Linked DNA regions of Tardiphaga sp. vice304. The protein of the gene in region 1 interacts with the protein of each later gene in a pairwise test. Links are inferred from orthologs where the notes say so. Each region holds a gene or a part of one and is shown on either strand. Other genes may lie near its edges.

The links. The genes of interacting proteins can lie anywhere in the genome.
Region 2: the proteins of cysE (region 1) and cysK interact in binary tests that used the Escherichia coli proteins (3 or more experiments, as listed by UniProt). The link is inferred for Tardiphaga sp. vice304 from one-to-one orthologs.

The regions. Positions count from the first base shown.
Region 1 is NZ_CP041402.1:3,944,013-3,948,877, reverse strand. The notes cover bases 776-3,625. They hold cysE (serine O-acetyltransferase), read left to right. Parts: upstream 776-1,711; coding sequence 1,712-2,539; downstream 2,540-3,625. Other genes in these bases: FNL56_RS18805 (hypothetical protein), read right to left, coding at 3,073-3,625; FNL56_RS18810 (DUF3126 family protein), read left to right, coding at 2,659-2,877; FNL56_RS18820 (alpha/beta fold hydrolase), read left to right, coding at 776-1,491. Also shown: FNL56_RS18825 (hypothetical protein), read left to right, coding at 1-684; more of FNL56_RS18820, read left to right, coding at 739-775; more of FNL56_RS18805, read right to left, coding at 3,626-3,783; FNL56_RS18800 (DUF6949 family protein), read left to right, coding at 3,988-4,320; FNL56_RS18795 (gamma carbonic anhydrase family protein), read left to right, coding at 4,368-4,865.
Region 2 is NZ_CP041402.1:3,572,713-3,576,339, forward strand. Bases 784-3,627 are described here. They hold cysK (cysteine synthase A), read right to left. Parts: upstream 2,771-3,627; coding sequence 1,796-2,770; downstream 784-1,795. Other genes in these bases: FNL56_RS16950 (DMT family transporter), read left to right, coding at 784-1,532; FNL56_RS16955 (BrnA antitoxin family protein), read right to left, coding at 1,551-1,790; FNL56_RS16965 (hypothetical protein), read left to right, coding at 2,987-3,199; FNL56_RS16970 (ArsO family NAD(P)H-dependent flavin-containing monooxygenase), read right to left, coding at 3,413-3,627. Also shown: FNL56_RS16945 (hypothetical protein), read left to right, coding at 1-465; more of FNL56_RS16950, read left to right, coding at 654-783.

The DNA of each region.
Region 1 (4,865 bases):
GAGGACGCCGATCATCTGATTCTCGGGCTGGCTGCCGCGGGGCTCGCCGTCACCGCGGCGACTTACGCCACCGTGGGCGGCGCCACGCCGGTGCGGGCAGGGCTGTCGCTGGTGAAGGACGCCCGCAAGGTCGGCCGGCTCGGCGAAGGACTGACGGCCTGGGTGGGACGCTCGGCTCGCACTATCGTCGATACGCCGGCGTTAACCGGTGCGCTGGCCGATGCCTCGATGCTGCGGCCGGGCAAGACCATCACCGCGGTCAAGGCCGCCTTTCGCGGCGACAAGGCCGGCGATCTGGTCAAGCTGGCGCAGGATGCCGGCCGCGTCGGCGAAAAAGCCGGCGTGCGCGGCGCGATGGATACGCTGCGCATCGCGCAGGGGCCGAAAGATGTCGCGCGCATCGCCAAGCTGGCCGAGAAAAATGGCGGCCAGACCCGCGCGATACTCAAGATGTTCGGTCGCGGCGCCATCCTGCTGGCGGTCGGCGCCTTCAACATGACGATGTGGGTATTCTGGGCATTGCTGACGCTGTTCGGCTTCGTCTGCTCGATCAAGGCGGCGACCGAGCGCGTCACTTGGTCGTGGCTGCAACGCTCCCGAGCACGCAAGGCGCGCCGCGTGCTGCAATCGCGCCATGAAATGGCCTTGCGACCGACTCTGGCGGCGGCCTCGCTGCACGGCTAAACTGTGCCTCCCGCCGACCACCCAACACCCTCACCATCATAAACGGAATATTGGATGCCGAGTTTTCACAACGGCGCTGTTGAGATTGCCTATCTCGATGAAGGCGAAGGCGAGCCGATCGTCCTCGTGCACGGCTTTGCCTCCAGCAAGAACGTCAACTGGGTGTATCCGACCTGGGTCTCCGAGCTGAAGAAACACGGCAAGCGGGTCATCGCGCTGGATCATCGCGGCCATGGCGAGTCCACCAAACTGTATGACCCCGAAGACTATCATCTCGGACTCATGGCCGGTGACGTCCGCGCGCTGATGGCGCATCTGGGGATCTACCGCGCCGACATGATGGGCTATTCGATGGGCGCGCGCATCACCGCGCTGCTGGCCGCGAACAATCCGGAACTGATCCGCAGCGCCATCATCGCCGGTCTGGGCATCGGCCTGGTGATCGGCGGCGGTCCCGGCGAGAATGTCGCGATAGCGTTGGAAGCCGATTCGCTCGACGACGTCAGCGATCCCGTCGGCCGCACCTTTCGCGCCTTCGCCGACCAGACCCGTTCCGATCGGCTGGCGCTCGCCGCCTGCATGCGCGGCTCGCGCCGGCTGATGACAAGGGAAGAAGCCGCCGACATCAAGGTACCGACCCTGATCGCGGTTGGCACCATCGACGAGATCGCCGGCTCCGCGCAGGAGCTGCAACAGTTGATCCCGGGCTCCGAAGTGCTCGACATCCCGAACCGCGACCACATGCGCGCGGTCGGCGACCGCGTCTACAAGGAAGGTGTGCTGGCGTTTCTGTCGCGCCGGCCCTGAGGCTGGCCGGCCACCCTTGAATTGGCCGGCCGACAGCCCATTTCGGAGGCAGGCCTTGCACGCAGGCAATTCGTGTCCGATTAGGGAATGCCTGCAGAGTCAACGGCTTGGAAGGTGTTCTCGGGTTGACTGATGTTTCATCCGGCCGCCTTGCGCTTCGCGACAGCGCCGCTGGTTGTGCTATACTGCACGACCAAAGACAGAGATTTGCGAGTCCATCATGGCCGTGCAGAGCGTTAATTCGCAGACGACGAAACTGGCAACGCTGGATCCGATCTGGGATCGGATCCGCGCCGAAGCTGAAGACATCGTGCAGCGTGAGCCGGAGCTGGCGTCGTTTTTGTATTCGACGGTGCTCAACCATACGCGCCTGGAAGACTCGGTGGTGCATCGTGTCGCCGAGCGGCTCGATCACTCTGCGCTGTCGGGCGACCTGATCCGCCAGACCTTCGACGAGGCGCTGCGCGACGAGCCGGATATCGGCAATGCGTTTCGTGCCGATCTGGTCGCGGTGTTCGACCGCGATCCGGCAACCACGCGCTTCATCGATCCGCTTTTGTACTTCAAGGGCTTTCACGCCATCCAGTGCCATCGCCTTGCGCACTGGCTGCTGAACAAGGGCCGCAAGGACTTTGCCTGGTACCTGCAGAGCCGGGCGTCCGCGGTGTTCCAGACCGACATCAATCCGGCCGCGAAGATCGGCCGCGGCATCTTCCTCGATCATGCCACCGGCTTCGTCGTCGGCGAGACCGCGGTGATCGAGGACGATGTCTCGATCTTGCACGGCGTCACGCTCGGCGGCACCGGCAAGGAGAACGAGGATCGCCATCCGAAGATTCGCCGCGGCGTGCTGATCGGTGCCGGCGCCAAGATTCTCGGCAATATCGAGGTCGGCCATTGCGCGCGCATCGCCGCGGGCTCGGTGGTCGTGAAGCCGGTGCCGCACAACGTCACCGTGGCCGGGGTGCCCGCCAAGATCGTCGGCGAGGCCGGCTGTGCCGAGCCGTCGCGCACCATGAACCAGATGCTCAACGCGACCGGGCTGTGATTTTCGCGCCGCCTTGAACGGCGCTGGTGATTTCTCGACAAACAGCCTAGCCGCGGGCGTCGTCTCGCATTAAAGCTTCGCCATCAGCCCACCCCCCATCAATTGCATTGGAGACACCTGTGGACGTTCAGGAAGTCAGAAAGCTCGACGCCTATCTCAAGCGCGTGTTCGGCAACCAGAAGCTCCGCGTCGTGCCGCGGCCCAAAAAGGACGACTCGGCCGAAGTTTATATCGGCGAGGAGTTCATCGGCGTGCTGTTCGTCGATGACGAGGACGAAGATCGCTCGTTTCAGTTCCAGATGGCGATCCTGGAAGAAGACCTCGTCGACAACGGCTGAGCCTTTTCCCCTCCCCCTTGCGGGGAGGGTGGCCGCGCGTAGCGCGGTCGGGTGGGGGTAGCCCCACGGAAAACCGGTGCGTGGGGCTACCCCCACCCCGGCCTCCACTTCCAACGATGCTGCGCATCGTTGTCGTTCGGCCGACACTCCCCGCAAGGGGGAGGGATGTTACGACCGCCGTCCGTTCCCCCAATGCTACCCCCGCGGACCCGCCAGCTGCGTCGTCAGCGTGTCCATCGCTTCGCCGACGTCGCGCCATTGCGCCAGCCATGCGCGCGGGAAGCGGAAGCTGAGATCGGCGCCGTTGATGCGGCGTTCGCTCAGGCACATGCCGGGCGTCTTGCCGTCGCGGGTGCAACGCGCCACCAGAGCGGACTCATTCCCGATAAACAGGTCTTCGTTGCTGTAGGGCGTGGCATCGCGAAATGGCCGCGTCGCCAGTCCGTCCTGCGGCGCCATGACCTGATCGCTGTAGCGCGGATAGATCGTGCGCAGCCGCGTCTCCGGCGACATCACGTCATGATGTGCCGAGATCGACAGGAAGATGCGGTCGATCGGCTGCGGTGCCTCCTCGAACGCCTCGACGCTGACATGGCGTGGCACGTCGGTGGCCTGCAGCGACGGATACAGATAGCTCAGATCGACGCGTTCCTGCGGGCCCGAGTGCTTCTGCACCTTGCGGCGAAACGCGTGGCTGTCGACGTTGAACAGCGTGCCGCCGACGCTGACCGGGATCCGGTCGGGATCGCCGGCGCGAGCGCTCTGCCAGGTCGGCCACAAGAGATAGCCGATCAGCGCGATCGCGCCGAACGCCAGTGCCGCGCCGATCATGACCGGAACGAGGTGGCTGCGGGACTTGCGGCGGCGTCGCCGTATCGGGGATTGGGTCGGATAGGTGAGGGTCATGGGTACGCAGGTAAGAGACAGAACCTGGCGCCAATCAACCGCAAAACCCCCAGCACAGGGTTAACGCCGGGGCGATTTATTCGCCAGGAGTGGTAGCCATGGATTGCACCAAGGTCGCGCATTAACCTTCCATTAAGGATGTCGTGGCGCAGAACCCTGGATTTTGCGATCAAGGCGCGTTGTCGTGTGTAGGAAAGATCCTCGATGTCGCCGCAAGCGTTGAATTCCCTGTTTGAGCTGTGCATCGGCTTCGCACTGGCGGGCCTGCTGACCAGCGGATATCAGGCGCTGCTTCAGCGCCCCGCCGGCTTCGCGCTGCTGCAGCATCGCGCCAGGCCCACGGCCTTCGCCGCCGTGCCATTCCTGGTGTTCGCCGCGCCCTTCATCATCATGCGCAACACGCTGCTCGGCCGCCGCGTGGTCCAGCAATATCGCATCCGGTTCGTGATGATGGCGACCGTGCTGGCCGGCTTCTGGAGCCTGATGTCCGGCACGTTCGTGGTCATGACGCTGCGGGCCCTGGGCCTGCTGGCATAATCGCTGCAATCCATGCCAAGGTCTCCCGAAAGGGAGAACAAGAAACCATGGCGATCTACGAACTCGACGGGCAGGGCCCCGAACTTCCCGCCGACGGCAATTTTTTTATCGCCGACAGCGCAGAGGTGATCGGCAAGATCCGTCTGAAAGCTGCCGCCAGCGTCTGGTTCGGCGCCGTACTGCGCGGCGACAATGAATGGATCGAGATCGGCGAGGGCTCCAACGTGCAGGACAACTGCACCTGCCACACCGACAAGGGATTCCCGCTGACCATCGGCACCAACTGCACGATCGGGCACAACGTCATCCTGCATGGCTGCACCATCGAGGACGGCGCGTTGATCGGCATGGGGTCGATCGTGATGAACGGCGCGGTGATCGGCCGCAACAGCGTGGTCGGTGCGGGCGCGGTGATCACCGAAGGAAAGCAGTTTCCGGAAAATTCGCTGATCATCGGCGCGCCCGCACGCGTCGTTCGTACGCTGTCGCCCGAGCAGATCGCTGCGATGGGCAGCGCCGCGAAATTCTACGCGGCGAATGGCCCG
Region 2 (3,627 bases), 370 kb from region 1 along the record:
CTGCGGACCGGCCTCATCGGCGCAGCACTTGGCGTTTCCGCTCCGGCCGCTTTCGCCCAGTCGGCGCCCTTCGCCGGCATGGCCGGCGTCTGGTCGGGCTCCGGCACTATCTCTCTGGAAGGCGGCGCCAAGGAACGGATCCGATGCAAGGCAACCTACGCCGTCAGCAGCCAAGGCAATGGCCTCAATCAGGCCCTGCTCTGCGCCAGCGACAGCTACAAGTTCGAATTGAAGAGCGATGTCATCGCCAAGGCCGGCGTGCTGTCGGGCACCTGGGCCGAGACCACGCGTAGCGTGAATGGTTCGCTGCAGGGCCGCGCCGGCAACGGTCAGTTCGACGTGACCGTATCGGCGCCGGCCTTCACTGCGAAGCTGGTCATGACGACCAATGGCAACAAGCAGAACGTAGCCATCACCTCGGACGGATCGTTCAAGGGCGCCAACATCGCCCTCAACCGCAGCTGAGTTTTCGTCGCAGATAGAATACGAAGCCCCGGCTGTTCCGCAGCCGGGGCTTTTCGTTGTGCCGCTCTGCGCATCGCAGCCCGGCGGATTTGCGCGTTGCCAAACCACCTGCGGTCGCCGATACAACGTGCCCTTTCATGACGTTGACATTGCCGACCTTAGCAATGCAGCAACCGGTTTTCCGAACGATGGATCGCACGCCTTCCAAATCGCGCGCCGCACTGTGGATGTCGGGGTGGCTGATCCTGATGCTGTTCGTCGCCGTGGCCGGGCGCGAGACGCTGCGCGAACTCAATGTCTTTCAGGTGATGGAAATCCGCTCGGTGCTGGGCCTGCTGATGCTAGTGCCGATCCTGCATTTCAACGGCGGGCTCGGGACGTTGAGAACCGCGCGGCCGTTCAGCCATATCACCCGTAACCTGGTTCACTACGCCGCCCAGATCGGCTGGTTCTTCGCCCTGACCCTGATTCCGCTGAGCCAGCTGGTCTCGATCGAATTCACCATGCCGATCTGGATCGCCTTGATGGCGGCGTTCTTTCTCGGCGAGCGGATGACGGCCGCCAAGATCGCCGCGATCGTCCTCGGCCTGATCGGCGTCGTCGTGATCGTTCGCCCCACCGCCGGCGCGATCAATATCGGGCAGATGGTGGCGCTCGCCGCCGCCTTCGGTTTCGGCATCTCGATCACCCTGACCAAATCGCTGACGCGCACGGATTCGACGCTCACCATCGTGCTCTGGATGATCATCGTGCAGTCCACCGCCGGATTGTTGCCGGCGCTGCATGTCTGGCAATGGCCGACGCCCTATGCCTGGATGTGGCTGATGATCATCGCGTTCTGCGGCACGTTCTCGCACTTCTGCATGGCACGCGCGATGCTCTATGCGGATGCGACCGTGGTGGTGCCGATGGATTTCCTGCGGGTGCCGCTCAGCGCGACGATCGGCTGGCTGCTGTATGCCGAACGGCTCGACATCTACACCGTGCTGGGCGCGGTGCTGATCCTGGCCGGCAACCTGCTCAACCTGCGCAGCGCCGACCCCGCCCCTGTCCGCAGCGCGACCTGACCGGTCGCGCCAGGCCGGCTATTTGCCAGCCACCTTGCGCAGCGCGTCGTTAATGCGGTCCTGCCAACCCGGGCCGTCTTGCTGGAAGTGCTCGAGCACATCCTGATCGATCCGCAGCGAGACCAGTTCGCGCACACCGGGAACCGCCGGTTTCGCAACCGGCTCCTCCACGGGCCTCGTGGTGGTCTGCTTGAACGCCGCCTCTGCCTCGCTGCGGGCGTCCTGTTGCGTGCGGGGGCGACGTGGGGTCTGGGCCATCTCGATCAGATTCCTTCGAACAATACCGTCGAGAGATAGCGCTCGGCGAAAGACGACACAATCGCCAGGATGACCTTGCCGGCGTTCTCCGGCCGCTTGCCGATCTGCAACGCCGCCGCAATCGCCGCGCCTGACGAGATGCCGCCCGGAATGCCTTCCTGCCGCGCCAGCGCCCGCGCCGTCTCCAGCGCGGTGGCGCTGTTGATCTTGACGATCTCGTCGATCACCGACCGGTCGAGGATGTCGGGCACGAAGCCGGCGCCGATGCCCTGGATCTTGTGCGGCGAATGCGTCCCGCCGGACAGCACCGGGCTCTCCTCCGGCTCCACCGCCACCATCTTCAGCGTCGGTTTGCGCGGCTTCAGCACCTGGCCGATCCCGGTGATGGTGCCGCCGGTACCGACGCCGGCCACGACGAAATCGAGATCGCCACCGGTATCGTTCCAGATCTCCTCGGCGGTGGTGCGGCGATGCACCTCGGGATTGGCGAGATTCTTGAATTGCTGCGGCATCGCCGAATTCGGGATGGTGCGGAGCAGTTCCTCGGCCTTGGCGATCGCGCCCTTCATGCCCTCGGCGGCCGGCGTCAGCACCAGCTCGGCGCCGAGATAGGCCAGCATCTTGCGGCGCTCGACCGACATCGAATCCGGCATCACCAGCTTCAACTGGTAGCCGCGCGATGCCGCGACATAGGCCAGACCGATACCGGTATTGCCCGAGGTCGGCTCGATCAGCACGGTGGCCGCATTGATGATTCCGGCCTTTTCCATGGCGACGATCATCGCGGCGCCGATACGGTCCTTCACGGAGGCTGCAGGATTGAAATATTCCAGCTTGGCCAGGATCGTCGCGTCCACGCCGTGCTGCTGCGGCAGCCGCACCAGCCGCACGATCGGGGTATCGCCGAACGCTTCCATGACGCTGCCGAACACACGGCCGCGACCGGGACGATGGCCGGTTGTCTCTGCAGATGTATCCATGATGAGTCTCCTGAGCGGGTTTGTGCGCTGCGACGGCGAGGATGAACTAACCGTGATGCGTCGAGCAAAGCCGCCATACCAAGCACTTCGCTGCATCGCAAAACATGATCGAAATCAAAAATCGTAAAACCAACGCATTTGTGTTGCGACAAGGTCAAACAAATCAGCTTAAACTCGCTAATGATAGATGATGAAGTCAACGCCGAGGAGGTCACGATGCCAGCACTTGCTGCCCGTTCGACCAAGCCGTCTCATCCCTTCCCGCGCGGCAGCGAGTTGCCGACCTGCACGGTCTGTGCCGATACCATGATCGCCGCCGAAGCCTCCGCCTTCGTGACCGACGATGTGGTGAGCTACCTCTGGACCTGCGATACCTGCGGCTACGGGTTCGTGACCAAGCACGCGGTAAAGAAGATCGTCTGCAACTAATCTGAAGATCACATCGTCAGGTGATCGCCGCCCGGCGATCGATGATGACGTCCGGCAAGCGGCCTTCCGGGGCACACGGTCGTTTGCGTCATAAGCCCTTGCGAAACGCCCCCCTTTGTTCGGTTGCCCTGACGATCGGTACTCCCTGTCAAACCGAAGGCCGGTCGTGTCGCCATTCGGACTAAGCTTCAACGGGCAGCGAATGTCGGCTGGTTACTGCGAACCGAGTTCAACCTCGATTTCGCGCGCCGTCTCGCGCGCACTTCGAGTGACCCCGATCAGCGTCGCCGAGGCGAAGCCGGTCCAGTCGCCATAGCCGACCAGCCACAGCCGCGGTTCGGCCACCGACCGCGTAGCTGCGACAACAACCCTGCCATCGCTTCCGACGATATTCAGAGGCCGCAAATGTTCGAGCGCGGGCGCAAAGC